Regions from separate parts of the Actinoplanes sp. NPDC051851 genome, predicted to be linked through region 2. Evidence: riboswitches for the same ligand, from Rfam matches in the RefSeq annotation. Region 2 holds a riboswitch; the other holds the start of a gene.
The links. A riboswitch is a leader RNA that binds a small molecule or an ion and turns the genes downstream of it on or off. The one in region 2 is predicted to bind thiamine pyrophosphate.
Positions count from the first base shown of each region.

Region 1: linked by a shared signal. The riboswitch ahead of AB0M08_RS08480 (thiamine phosphate synthase) and the one ahead of AB0M08_RS24755 (ECF transporter S component) in region 2 are both predicted to bind thiamine pyrophosphate.

Region 1 is NZ_JBFAYF010000006.1:71,243-78,902, reverse strand. It holds gene thiC (phosphomethylpyrimidine synthase ThiC) at 1-27, opposite strand, end outside; gene thiD (bifunctional hydroxymethylpyrimidine kinase/phosphomethylpyrimidine kinase) at 97-861, opposite strand; gene AB0M08_RS08500 (thiamine phosphate synthase) at 858-1,595, opposite strand; gene AB0M08_RS08495 (thiazole synthase) at 1,589-2,335, opposite strand; gene thiS (sulfur carrier protein ThiS) at 2,340-2,531, opposite strand; gene thiO (glycine oxidase ThiO) at 2,531-3,550, opposite strand; gene AB0M08_RS08480 (thiamine phosphate synthase) at 3,547-4,128, opposite strand; TPP riboswitch at 4,122-4,231, opposite strand; gene AB0M08_RS08475 (ATP-binding cassette domain-containing protein) at 4,266-5,912, opposite strand; gene AB0M08_RS08470 (methyltransferase) at 5,938-6,558, opposite strand; gene AB0M08_RS08465 (hypothetical protein) at 6,849-7,451, shown strand; gene truA (tRNA pseudouridine(38-40) synthase TruA) at 7,448-7,660, opposite strand, start outside.
Region 2 is NZ_JBFAYF010000027.1:40,173-47,832, reverse strand. It holds gene AB0M08_RS24760 (ABC transporter ATP-binding protein) at 1-891, opposite strand, end outside; gene AB0M08_RS24755 (ECF transporter S component) at 898-1,491, opposite strand; TPP riboswitch at 1,476-1,590, opposite strand; gene AB0M08_RS24750 (alpha/beta hydrolase) at 1,730-2,548, shown strand; gene AB0M08_RS24745 (DUF6328 family protein) at 2,580-3,113, shown strand; gene AB0M08_RS24740 (hypothetical protein) at 3,082-3,669, opposite strand; gene AB0M08_RS24735 (Fur family transcriptional regulator) at 3,747-4,151, opposite strand; gene AB0M08_RS24730 (metalloregulator ArsR/SmtB family transcription factor) at 4,148-4,447, opposite strand; gene AB0M08_RS24725 (metal ABC transporter permease) at 4,478-5,350, opposite strand; gene AB0M08_RS24720 (metal ABC transporter ATP-binding protein) at 5,350-6,135, opposite strand; gene AB0M08_RS24715 (metal ABC transporter substrate-binding protein) at 6,224-7,108, opposite strand; gene AB0M08_RS24710 (DUF6703 family protein) at 7,159-7,413, opposite strand; gene AB0M08_RS24705 (antibiotic biosynthesis monooxygenase) at 7,447-7,660, shown strand, end outside.

The DNA.
Region 1 (7,660 bases), on a different contig from region 2:
GCCTTCCACGTAGACCTTGCGCCTCATGATTCCTCCCAAATGATGATGAAAACGACGGCGCCGGGCAGCATTCGGCCCACACCGCGACTCGCCGGGCTAGAACTGCCAGAAGTGGTTCAGCGGTCCGGGCCCGGCGCCCAGCCGCCATTCGCTGCCGCCGCGCAGCGCACCCGCGACGTAGTCCTTCGCGGTCACGACGGCATCCGGGATCGTGTCGCCCAGGGCCAGCCGGACAGCGATCGCGGAGGAGAACGTGCAGCCCGAGCCGTGATTGTTCTCGGTCTTGACCGGTTCCCCGTGCAACTCGATCAACCGGCCCTCGCACCAGAGCACGTCGAGCGCGACCTCGCTGCCGGTGACCGCCACCGCGCGCGCCCCGCTCTGACCGATCTCGGCCGCGGCCTCGGCCATCTCCCCGGCCGTCTCGATCGCCCTCCCGACGAGGGCGCCGGCTTCGTGCCGGTTCGGTGTGAGGATCTCCGCGTACGCCGTGAGCCCCCGGACGACGTCGACGTCCCCGAGCCGGCTGCCCGCGGTCGCCACCAGCACCGGGTCGACGACGAGATTCGGCAGATCCGCCGCCCGTTCGGCGATCACCGTGACGATCGCCGGATCCCCGATCATGCCGACCTTGACCGCCGCCACGTCGAAATCGGAGAGCACCGCGTCCAGTTGCGCCGCCACGCTCTCCGCCGGAACGGGATGGATCCCGGTCACGCCGAGCGTGTTCTGCGCCGTGATCGCGGTGATCACGGAGACCCCGTAGACCCCCAGCGCCGCGAACGTCTTGAGATCCGCCTGAATCCCCGCTCCCCCGCCGGAGTCCGACCCGGCGATCGTCACCACCACCCGCGGCGTCACCCCACCCACCCCTCGGCGCCGGCCAGGAGGATCCCGTCGCCCTCCCGGCTGGCGCTCACGGGTGCCTCAGGCCCCGCCACACACCCCTGCGTACCAGCCAAGAGAGCGAGCGACAGGGCGCGGGCGACCAGGAACGGGTCGGGGGCACGCATGATGGCGCCGAGAACCGCGACGCCGGACGCGCCCGCGGCCACACACGCCCGGGCCCGCGCGGGGGTGTCGACGCCGCCCAGAGCAAGCCACGGGACCGGTGGGGACAGCGCGGCGGCGCCGGACGGGGTCAGGGCCGGGCCGTATCCGGGCTTCGTGAGCGTCGGATAGATCGGCGACAGGGTCACGTAGTCCACAGCGGAGAGAGGCTCACGGCCGTGCCAGGAGCGCCCGACCATCGACAGCCCGGCGGACCGCGGGCCGGCTGAGGACCGGGCGGGACGCGAGTCGGGCAGGGGGTCGGGCGGCACGGGCAGGGGGTCGGGCACGGGCAGGGGGTCGGCCGCGGACAGGTGCACCGCCGAGCCGCCGAGCGGGTCCGGTCCGGCCACGATGAGACGCCCCGGTGGCAGCAGGGTTCGCAGGCGGGCGGCGAGGGCGGCTCTCTCCCCGTACGGCAGATCGCGTTCCCTCAGGATGACCCACGCGACGCCGCCGCGGACCGCCGCCTCGACCACCGCCGGAAGCGGGCCGGCAGCGGACCGCCGGTCGGTGAGCAGCACGAGACCGAAAGGGGTCACCACACCGGAATCCCTTCGTCCGATGTGGACGCGATCGCGTGGTATCGGCGCGGGATGCGTCCGGCGGTGCGGGCGAGACGGCCCGCCGCGACCGCGTGCCGCATCGCCGCCGCCATCCCCGCCGGATCGTCCGACCGGGTGATCGCGCTGGCCACCAGCACCGCGTCGCAGCCCAGCTCCATCGCCAGGGCGGCGTCCGAGGCCGTGCCGATCCCCGCGTCGAGCACCACCGGCACGTCGACGCTCTGCCGGATCAGCTCGATGTGGTGCGGGTTCGCGATGCCGAGCCCAGAGCCGATCGGCGAGCCGGCCGGCATCACCGCGGCGCACCCGGCGTCCGCGAGACGGCGGGCCAGGATCGGGTCGTCGGTGGTGTACGGCAGCACGGTGAAACCCTCCGCCACCAGCGTCTCGGCCGCCCGGAGCAGCTCGACGCCGTCCGGCAGCAGGGTCCGCTCGTCGCCGATCACCTCCAGCTTGATCAGGTCGGTCTCGAACGCCTCGCGGGCCATCCGGGCGGTCCGCACCGCGTCGCCGGCCGTGAAGCAACCCGCCGTGTTCGGCAGGACGCGGACGCCGAGCCGCGTGAGCATCGGCAGCAGCCCCGGCCCGGCCGCCTCCACCCGGCGCAGCGCGACGGTGACCAGCGTGGTCTCCGCGGCCAGGATCGCGTCCTCCAGGGCGGACAGGCTGGTCGCCCCGCCGGTGCCGACGATCAGGCCGTTGAGGGGAAGGAAGGACATCCGGTCATCCCCCCTGCGCCGCGGTGAGCACCTCGATCGCGTCGCCGTCGGCGAGGGAGACCTCGGCCCACGTCGAGCGGGGCACCACGGTGCCGTTGACGGCGACCGCGACACCACGGCTCGCCGCGGTGATCTCGGCGACCAGGGCCGCCACCGAGCAGGACTCGGACCGGTTCTGATGCCGGCCGTTGACCATCAGACGCACGCGAACCTCCCGGGTGTGAAGTCGTCGATGAGGGGATCGGCCGAGCCGGTGAGCACCAGGTCGGCGATGAGCCGGGCGGTGATCGGGGCGAGCAGCACCCCGTTGCGGTGGTGCCCGGCGGCGACCGCGATCCGGCGATCGTCGTCGAGGAAGCCCAGGATCGGGGCGTTGTCCGGGGTTCCCGGGCGGTGCCCGACGGTGACCTCGGCGAGTTCGTGGTCGGCCAGCCCGGGCACCAGGTCGAGCGCCGCGCGCAGCAGCTCGTGCACCCCGCCCGCGGTCGGCCGGTCGTCGCCGCGTTCCTCCTGGGTGGCGCCGACGACCACCTCGCCGTCGGCCCGCGGGACGAGGTAGACATGCCGCCCGTCCGCCGAGCCGCCGATCACATGACGGAGGAGTCCGGCTTCGCCCCGCAGGCGCAGCACCTGGCCCTTGACCGGTCGGATCGGCAGCCCGGTCAGTGCCGCCGTCCCACAACCCGCCGCGACCACGATCCGATCAGCGTCCACTTTTTCAAGATCAACAACGCTTTCCGGTACGATATCTCCCGATAAACTGGCGCGCAGGGCAGCCACTACCCGACGTGGATCGACCTGGCGCTCCGTGGCGGCGTAGGCGCCCGCCCGGACACGGGGCGACAGCGCCGGTTCCCGGGACCGCAGCTGGGACCCGGTCAACGGCGCGAGCCCCTGATGCCGCCACTCCCGCGCCATCTCGGCGACGTCATCCGCGGTCAGCGCCACCCCGAGCGTCCCGGCCTCGTCGTACCCGACCGGCCCGAGCGCCGCCGCGAACCTCTGCCAGAGATCGTTCGACACCGCCAGCAGCGCGTGGAGCGCCGGGACCTCGAAGGCCGACTCCCCGCCCGGTGCGAGCATCCCGGCCGCGACGTGCCAGGCCCCGCCGGTGCCGTCCGGCGCCGGGTCGTACACGACCACGTCCGCTCCGCGGCGCCGCAGCTCCCACGCGATCGAGAGCCCGATGATCCCGCCACCGACGACCGCGATCATCGGAGGGCTGCCAGGAACTCGGCCACCGCCCCCTTCGGGTCCGCCGCGAAGGCGGAGATCGCGGCCACCCCGTGCACCCCGGGCGGGACGCGTCGCGGGGTGATGCCGCCGATCGCCACCACCGGCGTACCCGGGACCGCCGCGGCGATCGCCGCGACCCGTTCCGGTCCGAGCGGTGGTGGCAATCCATCCTTTGTGGAGGTCGGGTACGTCGGCCCGACGCCGAGGTAGGTGGCGCCGTCACGAACCGCGGCGCGCGCCTGCGCGGCGTCCCGGCAGGTGGCGCCGATCGTCGCCGCGGGCCCGAGGACACGGCGGGCGGCGGCCACCGGAAGATCGTCGGCGCCGAGGTGCACGCCGTCCGCACCGGACGCCAGCGCGACCCCGACCCGGTCGTCGACCAGGCACAGGGCGTCGTTCGCTCGGCAGATCGCGACGGCTTCGACCGCGACGGCGTACGCGAAAGCGTCGTTGACCTTGACTCTGATCTGGACCGCCACACCGGGCTGGGCGACGCCCCGGACGACGTCGATCGAGTCGGTTATGACATGGACTCGGGGAAAGACCGAACCGTGCATGAAGCACTCCTCCCTGCGCCGGCATGACCCGGATCAGGTTCTACGGTCGGGGGCCGCATCAGCCCCCCTCTCAGCCCGGTGCCCGGACTCCCGTGGGTTACGTGTAATCGGACCATAACTCCGCAGTAAGGATTGCGCTAGCGGACGTCCCAGACCGGTTCCGGGACCTCGACCACGTCGCCGTCTCCCCTGAACAGCACGAAGCGGTCGAAGGAGCGGGTGAACCAGCGGTCGTGGGTGACCGCTATCACGGTGCCGTCGAACGCCTGCAACCCCTGCTCCAGCGCCTCGGCCGAGGCCATGTCCAGGTTGTCGGTCGGCTCGTCGAGCAGCAGCACGGTCGCGCCGGAGAGCTCCAGCAGCAGGACCAGGAAACGGGCCTGCTGGCCGCCGGAGAGCGTGCCGAACCTCTGGTCACCCTGCGCGGAGAGCTCGTACCGGCTGAGCACCTTCATCGCGCCGGCCCGGTCCACTCCGGAACGGTGCTCGTCGCCCCGCCAGAGGATCTCGACCAGCGTCCGCTCCATCAGCTCGGGCCGGTCGTGGGTCTGCGAGAAGTGACCCGGCCGGACCCGGGCGCCGAGCCGCGCGACACCCTCGTGCGCCACGTGGGCCAGCGGGGCGCCGTCGACCGGCTTGTGCTCCAGGTCGGGCTCCGTGCCACCGGCCGCTAGCAGGCGGAGGAAGTGCGACTTGCCGGTGCCGTTCGCGCCGAGGACCGCCACCCGGTCGCCGTACCAGATCTCCAGGTCGAACGGGAAGGTCAGGTTCGTCAGCTCCAGGCCCTCGCAGATGACGGCACGCTTGGCCGTACGCCCGCCGCGCAGATTCATCCGGACGGACTGCTCCTTGGGCGGCAGCGGCGGCGGGCCGGCCTCCTCGAACTTCTTCAGGCGGGTCTGCGCGGCCTGGTAGCGCGAGGCCAGCCCGTCGTTGAAGGCGGCCTTGTTCTTCAGGGTGAAGACGAGCTCCCGGAGCTTCTCGTGCTCCTCGTCCCAGCGGCGGCGCAGCTCCTCCATCCGCTCGTGCCGGTTCCCGCGGGCCTCGTGCCAGGAGGCGAACCCGCCGGGATGCGTCCACGCGCCGCCGCCCTCGACGGCGACCACCCGGTCGGCGGTCTGGTTCAGCAGCTCCCGGTCGTGCGAGACGTAGAGCACCGACTTGGACGACTCGCGCAGCCGCTGCTCCAGCCAGCGCTTGGCCGGCACGTCGAGGAAGTTGTCCGGCTCGTCGAGGAGCAGCACCTCGTCGCCGCCCCGGAGCAGCAGGTCGAGGGCGAAACGCTTCTGCTCGCCGCCGGAGAGCGTCCGCACGATGCGGTCCTTCGCCTCCTCCCACGGCTTGCCGAGGATGGCGACGGCGACCGTGTCGAAGAGCACCTCGGCGTCGTAGCCGCCCACCTCGCCCCAGTGGGTGAGTGCGTTCGCGTACGCGATCTGGCTCTTCTCGGTCTCGTCGAGGTTCGCCACGGCCTTCCGCAGGCGCTCCCCGGCCTCCCGCAGCGGCGGGGTGACCAGCGAGAGCGCGAAGTCCTCCAGCGTCCGGTCGTCACCGATCATGCCGATGAACTGCCGCATCACGCCGAGCCCGCCGGAGCGCGCGATGGTCCCGCTCTGGGCCGGGATGTCCCCGGCCACCATCCTCATCAGCGTGGTCTTGCCCGCCCCGTTCGGCCCGACCAGCGCGACCTTGGCACCCTCGCCGACCCGGAACGACACGTCGGTGAAGAGCTCCCGCCCGTCCGGCAGGACGAACCCGGCACCGGCGACATCCACGTAACCCATGCCGGGCATCCTTCCCTGTCGCGCGTCAGGCGGCAGCCGGATTTCCGGTGACCCGCAGCACCCGGAACCCCTTCTGACTGGCCACCCGCTCGACCTGCCAGCCGAGGCCGACCAGCCAGGCGTGCAGGGAGTCGCCGCCGAGGTGCCTGTTGATCACCAGCCAGGCGGTGCCGTCCGGCGCGAGGCGGGGCAGCCAGCGCTCCAGCAGCGCGTGCAGCCCGGCCTTGCCGATGTGGGTGGGCGGGTTGCTCCAGATCTCGGCGAACGTCACGCCGTCGGGCACGTCGTCCGGGGCCGCCACCCGCACCCGATCGGCCAGCTTCAGCGCGGCGGCGTTCTCGGTGGCCAGCTCGCGGGCACGGGCGTTGACGTCCACGCCCCAGACCGTCGCGCGCGGCGCCTCGCTCGCCAGCACGCAGGTGATCGGCCCGTATCCACAGCCCAGGTCGAGCAGCGCGCCCTCGGTCGGCGCGGTGGGCAGCGCGGCCTTGCGCAGCAGCACGGCCGTCCCGGGGTCGAGCCGCCCGGCCGAGAACACCCCGGAGGCGACGGCGAGCCGGTAGTCCCGCCCGGCGACGCTGAACTCGATCTCGCCACGCCGCATCGGGGCGTCCGGCTCGGCGGAGAAGTAATGCTCGGTGCTCACCCCACCAGTCTCCCGCCGCCCGTTCCGCACCGGTAGGCCGGGGTACCGGACAGGCTGTGCGTTCATCGACCGACGTGCGCCTCTAACCTGCCCCGAGGCGGTCCGCCACCATCCCCGACACCCCTGGTCTGCACATGATCCTGGTCCGTACCCTGCTCCGCCCCGCCACCGGCCAACATCGCCAGCCCAACCGCGATATCCACAGCGCTGTCCACAGGTTTATCCACAGCCCCTTCCCGCACGACCGGCGCCGGTCCCGGCGGCATGCCCGGCGCGATCCGTACGCCACGATGCAGCTGCTCACCCGAGGGCTGGCCGGGCTCATCGTGCTGGGGATCCTCCTGACCAGCGGCTTCCTCATCGTCGGCGACGAGCCACCGGCCGAGCCCACCGACCGCGCCATCGCCTCCCGCTCGGTCGACCCGCGACCGCTCACCGCCGCCGAGGCGTTCCCCACCGGCGCCGCCGGCTACCGCGTCGACCGGACCGAGGTCGAGGCCGACTGCCGGGTCACCGTCACCGGCGCACTGCGAAAGGCGATCTCCGGGTACGGGTGTTCCCAGGCGGTCCGCGCCTCCCTCACCGTCCCCGAGGGCGGCTACCGGGTCACGGCCGGCATCCTGAACCTCGCCGACACGGAGAGCGCCACGGCCGTCGGCGAGCGGGTCCGCCGCCTCGTCGAGACCAGCGAGGGCGGGTTCACCGCGATCACCGGTGACCAGCCGACCCCGGGCACCCCGGTGGGCTGGCGGTCCCGGGGCCACTACCTGCTCTACTGCGTGATCACGACCCCGCCGGACGCGCCGGTGACCAGCGCCGGACCGGAAGCGATCACCGCGAACCTGCTGGACGGATACCTGAGCGGAACCGTCCTGGCCCGCCGGGCTCGCTAGGCGCGCAGGCGGCGGGTGGCGTCGGCGCGGGCCGCGTACTCGCCCTCGTCGGGGTACCCGACCTCGACGAGGGTCAGCCCGTGCGCGGCCGCGACCATCACCTCGCTGGACCGCTCGCGCATCGTCAGCAGCTTGGCGGGCCACTCCGCGGGACGGCGCCCCTCTCCCACCGCGAGCATGGCGCCGACCAGGCTGCGGACCATCGACTG
Region 2 (7,660 bases):
GGTGGACTTGCCGGCGCCGTTGGGGCCGGTCACGGCGAGCACCTCACCGGCGCCACAGCTCAGCGAGACCGGCGGAAGCCGATGCGTGTACGCCGTCTGCTCGGCGGTCAGGAGCGGCGATCGTACCGGAGAGGGGGTTGAACGCAAGGGGGTGATGGCGGTGAAACCGGGGACCCAGACGCCCTCCTCGGCCAGCCGGTCGCCGTAGGCGGCGAACACGAGCTCGGGCGCGCCGTCGGCACGCACCCCGCCGCCGGGCTCCAGCACCACCACCCGGTCCACCAGCGGCAACGACTCGGCCACCCGGTGCTCGACGAGGATCAGAGTGGTCTCCGGGCCGCACGCGCGCCCGACCGCCTCGCGTACCAGCTCGGCGCCGGCCGGGTCCAGGTTGGCGGTCGGCTCGTCCAGGAGCAGCAGCCCCGGCCGGGTCGCCAGGACACCGGCGAGGGCCAGACGCTGCGCCTCGCCGCCGGAGAGGGCGGTGGTCGAGCGGTTGATCGGGTACGGGAACCCGACCCGGTCCAGCGCGTCCGACACCCGCGGCCAGATGTCGCCGCCCGGCACGCCCCGGTTCTCCAGCCCGAACGCCACGTCGTCGCCGCTACGCTCCATGATCAGCTGGGTCTGCGGGTCCTGGAAGACGACGCCGACCCGGTCGCGGGCCTTGCGCGCGTCGAGCCCGTCGATCTCGACGGTGCCCTCGGACTCGCCGGAGTCCTCGGGCAGCAGCCCGGCCAGCGCGGCGAGCAGGGTGCTCTTGCCGGCCCCGGAGGGACCCAGCAGCAGCACTCGCTCGCCGTGCCGGACGTGCAGGTCCAGACCGCGGACCGCCCAGGCGCGGCGACCGGCGTGCCGCCAGCCGAAGCCGCGGATCGCGACGTCGCTCATGGCGGTCTAGATGAGCGCCCGCTCGCGGCCCGCCTCGAAGCGGTCCAGCACACCGGTCGGCGCGAGCGCCCGGACCAGCGCCCACGCGCCCAGGCCGGCCACGACCGTCGCGCTGACCACGGTGATCGCCGCGTACGGGACGCGGTAGTCCCAGAGCGCGTACTCGGAGTTCCAGGCGAAGAAGTCGAAGACCGCCGCGCTGAGCCCGGTCAGTGCGCCGGCCAGCAGCGCGGTGGGCAGCCGGTACGACCGGTAGCGCAGCGCCGCGAAGGCCAGTTCGGCGCCGAGGCCCTGGACCAGCCCCTGCGGGATGACCATGGCACCCCACTGGTCGCCGAGGAGTGCCGAGATCAGCGCGGCCACCGTCTCGGTGTAGATCGACGCGCCCGGTTTACGGATGATCAGGGCGGAGAGGACCGCGGGCAGCAGCCAGACGCCGTAGAGCAGCGTCTGCGCCGGCGGGAAGAAGGCGAACGCGCCGGAGGTGACGCTCCAGACCGTGTTCCAGGCCCAGAAGATCACGCCGAACGCGACCGCGATGATCGAGGCGATCACGATGTCGATCGTGCGCCAGCTATTGCCTTTCATGACTGCCTCCATGCTCCCTGCGCTGGCATTACCCAGATCAGGTCCGAGGGTCTGCGGCCGTTTCGTGAACCGGCCGCACTCTCAGCGCGGTGCGCTCCCCTGTCGGAGCGATGTTTTCTTCGCGACCCACCTCGACCCGCGCGTCGCGTGAGCGATGCAGATGGTCCTCGCCGTCGCGAACAAACATCGTTGAATATGTTTCGATGAAAAGTAACACCTGGTCGGGGTACGGGAGAAGGTGGCGAACCTCATGCAGGTCACGGCGCGGGGACTGACGTTCGACGTGCATGTCGGTGGTCCGGAGGACGGGCAGCCGGTGCTTCTGCTGCACGGCTTCCCGCAGGATCACCGTGAGTTCGACCTGATCCTGCCCCGGCTGCACGCGGCGGGGCTGCGGACGTACGCGATGGACCAGCGCGGCACCTCACCCGGCGCCCGTCCGGCGCAGGTCGAGGCGTACCGGCTGCACGAGCCGGCGGCCGACGCGCTCGCGGTACTGGACACTCTCGGCATCGCGTCCGCGCAAGTGGTCGGGCACGACTGGGGCGCTCAGGTGGCGTGGCTGCTGGCCGGCCGGCATCCGGAGCGGGTGCGCACGCTGACCGCGGTCTCGGTCCCGCATCCGCGGGCCATGCTTCTGGCTCTTCGGGTACGCCCGAGCCAGAAGGCCCGTCTCTGGTACTTCCCGGTCTTCGGCTCACGGGTCGCGGAGCGCCTGTTCCTCGCCCGGAACGCCGCCGCGCTCCGAGGGTTGCTGCGGCCGGTGGGTGCCCGGGCCGCGCTCTACGCCGGCGCCGTGCGCGACGACCCGGGCCGGCTGACCGGCGGGCTGAACTGGTACCGCGCGTTCCGCAGCGAGGACATGGCCGTACTGGGCGAGATCACCGTGCCGACCACGTACGTCTGGAGCGATCGGGACGGCGTGGTCGGGCCGACCGCGGCGCTCCGGACCGCCGACTGGGTGCGCGCCGACTACCGGCTCGTCGCGATGCGCGGGGTCAGCCACTGGATCCCCGAGCAGGCGCCGCGCGAGCTGGCCGGCGCGGTGCTGGCACGCATCGGCGTTTGACCATGTGATCATCGGGGAAGGCTGTCGGACCATGGCCTCCTCGTCGCATGAGACCGAGAAGCAACGCTGGGACCGCAACTTCGCCGACCTGCTCCAGGAACTGCGTGTGGCGCAGACCGGCATCCAGATCCTCTTCGCCTTCCTGCTGACCATCCCGTTCGCCAACGGCTTCCCGAAGACCACCGACCTCCAGCGGGACGTCTACCTGGTGGCGCTGATCAGCGCGGCCTTCGCCGCCGCGCTGATCATCTCGCCGGTCGCCTTCCACCGCGCGCTCTTCCGGCAGGGCCGCAAGCCGGAACTGGTCCGGTACGCCCACCGGATGGCGACCGCCGGGCTCGCGTTCATGCTGGTCTCGATGGTGAGCAGTGTCCTGCTGATCACCGACTACGTGCTCGACCTGCGGTGGGCGATCGTGGTCGCGGTGGTGACCGGTGGGTGGTTCCTCACCTTCTGGGCGCTGCTGCCCTTCGTGCACCGTAACTGGGCGGCGGACGAGGAGAGCGACGGGTTCTCCCTCGAGGACACCCCGGTCACGCCCGGCGGCGTAGACCCAGGCGCTTGAGCTCGAGTTCGGCGAGGGCGTCGACCGCGGCGGGATCGCCGGAGCGCCAGCTCTGCGCGATGTCCGGGCCGAGCCGGGCCAGCTCGTTCAGCGGGCGGCTGGTCAGCGCGCGGAGCGCCAGCAGGTCCCGCCCGGCGGGCTCGTCGCGGACCGCGGCGGCGACGGCGGCCCGGCGGATCCAGCGCAGCCGCAGCGGCAGCCAGAGGAAGAGCACCAGCGCGAGCGGCACCGCGATCGCCATCAGCGGCAGGATCAGGGCCAGCTGGTCGACGTACTCCTGCTGCTGCTGCTGACCGGCGTCGGCGAGCGAGCGGGCCGCGTCGGCGGCCCCGGTGAACGGCTTGGTGAGCTCGTCGCCGACCAGCGGCACCCGGCCCACCTTGCTGCCGGCCTCGGCCAGGTTGTCGGCGATGCCGCTGCCGGCGCTCTCCAGCTTCTGGCCCGGCACGGCGAGCTTCTCCACCACGTCGTGCACCCAGAGGGCGACCTTGATCCAGGCATAGACCCAGACGACGACGAGGATGTCGGTGACGAGTTGGCGGATGGCACGCGGCATGCGGTCGGCATAAAGCTTCAGCTTCACATCCGGAAGCTTTCCACTCAGGCTTTCGCGGCGCACTCCGGGCGGAGGCCTCAGGACTTCGCGGCGCACTCCGGGCAGGTGCCGAAGATCTCGAGCGTGTGCGAGACGTCGACGAAGCCGTGCTGACCGGCGACCTTGTCCGCCCACGACTCCACCGCGGGGCCGGCCACCTCGACCGTACGGCCGCACGACCGGCACACCAGGTGGTGGTGATGGCCCTGGCTGCACCGCCGGTACAGGTGCTCGCCGCCGGGCGGCCGCATCACGTCGATCTCGCCGGCGTCGGCGAGCCCCTGCAGCGTCCGGTACACCGTGGTCAGACCGACCCGTTCGCCGCGTTCCCGCAGCATCGCGTGCAGGTCCTGGGCGCTGTGGAAGCCCTCGGTCTCGGCCAGCACGGCGCTGACCGCGCTGCGCTGCTTGGTGTTCCGCTGCCCGCTGCTGTCGGGGTTCACGATCGGCTCTCCCTCGAATGGCTGACGGCGTCGGCGACGATGTGCGCGACGTGTTCGTCCACCAGGGAGTATGCGATCTCGCGTCCGCGCCGGACACCCCGCACCACGCCGGCCCCCCGCAGCACGCGAAGGTGCTGGGAGACCAGCGGCTGTGGGGCGCCGAGCTGTGCTACCAAGTCGTGCACGCACTGCTCGCCCGTGCCGAGCTGCGCGACGATGGCGACGCGGATCGGCGCGGAGAGCGCCCGCAGCAGCGCGCCCGCCGCCTCGTACGCCTCGTAACCGGTGGCCGTCATGGTGCCGCCAACCGTACAACCCGTACGTGATCAGGAGTTGTGCAGCACGACATCGGGGGGCTCCACCTCGTTCGCGGGCGTGACCTGACGGTGCCGCGGCCGATGCCAGAGGGCACTGACCGCGGTGGTGATGAGGAACGCGACGAGCGCGATCAGGACCGTGGTGGCGCCCGGCGCGGTGTCGATCTCGCCGGAGACGACCACCCCGGTGCCGGCCGAGAGCAGGCCGATCAGCATGGCCAGCCCCATGGTCGCCCGGAACCCCCGGGTGACCTGCTGCGCCGCGGCGACCGGGACCACCATCAGGGCAGAGACCAGGAGCAGGCCGACGGTGCGCATGGCGATCGTGACGGTCACGGCGGTGGTCACCGCCAGCAGCAGGTTCAGGGTACGCACGGGGAGTCCGCTGACCCGGGCGTACTCCTCGTCGTTGCAGAGGGCGAAGAGGGCCGGACGGAAGACGAGCATGGCAGCCAGGACCAGTGCGCCCAGCGCGCCGATGACCGTGATGTCCTGCGGCGAGGTGGTGATCAGCGACCCGAAGAGGTACTGCATCAGGTTGGCGTTGCTGCTGTCGTCGGAGAGGCCGACCAGCACCACGCCGCCCGCGATGCCGCCGTAGAAGAGCAGTGCCAGCGCCAGGTCACCGGAGGTGCGGCCACGCTCGCGGACCAGCTCCACCGCGACCGCGCCGGCCACCGAGACCAGGACCGCGGTGAGTACCGGCGACTGGTGGGTGAGCAGGCCGACGCCGACGCCGGTCAGCGCCACGTGGCCGATCCCGTCGCCGATCAGCGAGAGCCGGCGCTGGACCAGGTAGATGCCGAGCGCGGGTGCGGCCAGGCCGATGATCAGCGCGCCGGCGAGGGCACGCAGCATGAAGGGGTACGCGAGCAGGTCCATCAGTACGCCTTCGTCCCCTCGGTCGGTGCCCATTCACAGATGCCGGCCTTGGCCTCGTCGGCGTGCGGGTGCACGTGGTCGTGTCCCGGCTCGGCGTGGTGCCCGGCCGGCTCCGGCGACGGCCCCCGGTACGCGATCGTCCCGTCGTGCACGACCACGGACCGCCCGATCAGCGGCCGCAGCGGTCCCAGCTCGTGCAGGATCAGCAGGATCGTGCCGCCGTCCGCCGCGAACCCGGTCAGCGCCGCCGCGAACGCCTCCTGGCTGGACTGGTCCACCCCGGCGTTCGGCTCGTCCAGCACCAGCAGGTCGGGCTTGCCGGCCAGCGCCCGCGCGATCAGGGTGCGCTGCTGCTGGCCGCCGGAGAGGGTGGCCACCGGGTCGCCGATCCGGTCGAGCAGACCGACCGACTCCAGGGCGTCCCGGACGGCGGCCCGGTCGGCGGCGCCGGGCAGCCGGAAGAAGCCGCGCCGGGCGAGCCGCCCGGAGGCCACCACCTCACCCACGGTCGCCGGTACGCCGCTGCCCGCCCCGAGCCGCTGCGGGACGTACCCGATCCTCTTCCAGTCCCGGAAGCGGCGTTGCGGCGTACCGAAGAGGTCTATCTCGCCACGACGCAGCGGAACCAGGCCGAGAACCGTGCGGATCAGGGTCGACTTGCCGGAGCCGTTGGCGCCGAGCACCGCGACCACCTCGCCGGGATCGACGGTGAGCGAGACGTCCCGGAGGATCTCCCGGCCGTCGTATCCGGCCGCCGCGTGGCGTACCTCGATCACGCTGCTCATCACGCTGGGCCCTCCTTTGTCATGCCCCTGCGGCCCTCGTGTCCGGGGCCGTCGGGCGGCTCGGCGGGGTGCCGATCGGTGCAGTCGGTCATGACGAGCACTCCAACGCCGTGCTGAGCGTCGACAGGTTGGTCCGCATCACGGAGAAGTAGTCCGCGCTCGTGTCGGTCAGGCCCTCCAGCGGGTCCAGGACCGCCGTCACGGCACCCACCTCGCGGGCGATGGTCTCGGCCACCTTCGGGCTGACCAGGGTCTCGAAGAAGATCGTGGTGGTGCCGGTCCGCTTCGCCTCGGCGGCCACCTCGGCGAGCCGGCGCGGCGACGGCTCGGCCTCGGGGTCGATGCCGGTGATCCCGATCTGGGTCAGGCCGTACCGGTCGGCCAGGTAGTGGAACGCGGTGTGGCTGGTCACCAGCTCGTGCCGGACACAGGTCTTCAGCGTGCCGGCGTACTCCGCGTCCAGCGCGTTCAGCTCGGTGTGCAGGGTGGCGGCGTTGGCGGTGTACGTGGCCGCGTGCTCCGGGTCGACCTGCCCGAGGCGGACGGCGAGCTCGTCGGCGATGCTCGCGAGGCGGGCCGGGTCCAGCCAGACGTGCGGGTCGGTGCTGGTCCCCTCCTCGCTGTCGGTGGACTTCAGCAGGGTCACCGCGGTGGAGACGTCGTACGTCCGGTCGTCGGAGGCGTCCTGTTTCACCGCGTCGTCCACGGCGGGCTGGAACCCGTTCAGGTAGACGACCAGCCCGGCGTCGCTGATCTCGGCGACCTGCCGCGGGTTGAGTTCGACGTCGTGCGGCTCGGCGCCCGCCTTGGTGAGGTTCGTGACCGACACCGCGTCCCCTCCGACCCGTTCGCTGATGAACTGCAGGGGGTAGAACGCCGCCACGACGTGGATCTTCCCGTCCTCCGCGGCCCGCTCACCGCAGCCGGCGAGAGCGGCCAGCAGGAGCAGGGCGGGGAGCAGACGGCGCATCATGCCATCCACTGTCGTCGAGAATGACAATGATTGTCAAAAGCGCATGGGTTCTACACCGCCTTGCTGACCACCGCGACGATCAGCAGGCTCAACAGCACCAGGCGCACCGTCCTGGTGATCGGGGACTGGACCGGCCAGGTGGTGAAGGTCAGCGTGCCCAGGGCCACCGCCAGCACCGCGAGCAGCAGCGCGCCGACCACGCCCGGCAGGAAGAGCCCGGCCAGGAGCAGGGCCAGCGCGATCGCGAACGCCGTGGTCGGACTCACCCGGGCCAGGCGCCGGAGAAACGGGTCGGACGGTGTCACAAGCGCTCCTGTCGGACTGCGTACCCTCGTCACATGCTGGTGCTCAACCGCTTCCTGGTGCCGGATGACACGCAGGACGGCTTCCTCGCGCGGGCGCACGCCGCGCTCGCCGCCCTGGCGCAGTGCCACGGCTACCGCTCCGGCCGGCTCACCCGGGCCCTGGAGGACACCACCCATTGGACCCTGGTCACCGAGTGGGAGTCGGTGGGAGCCTACCGTCGCGCGCTCGGGGCGTTCGATGTGAAGG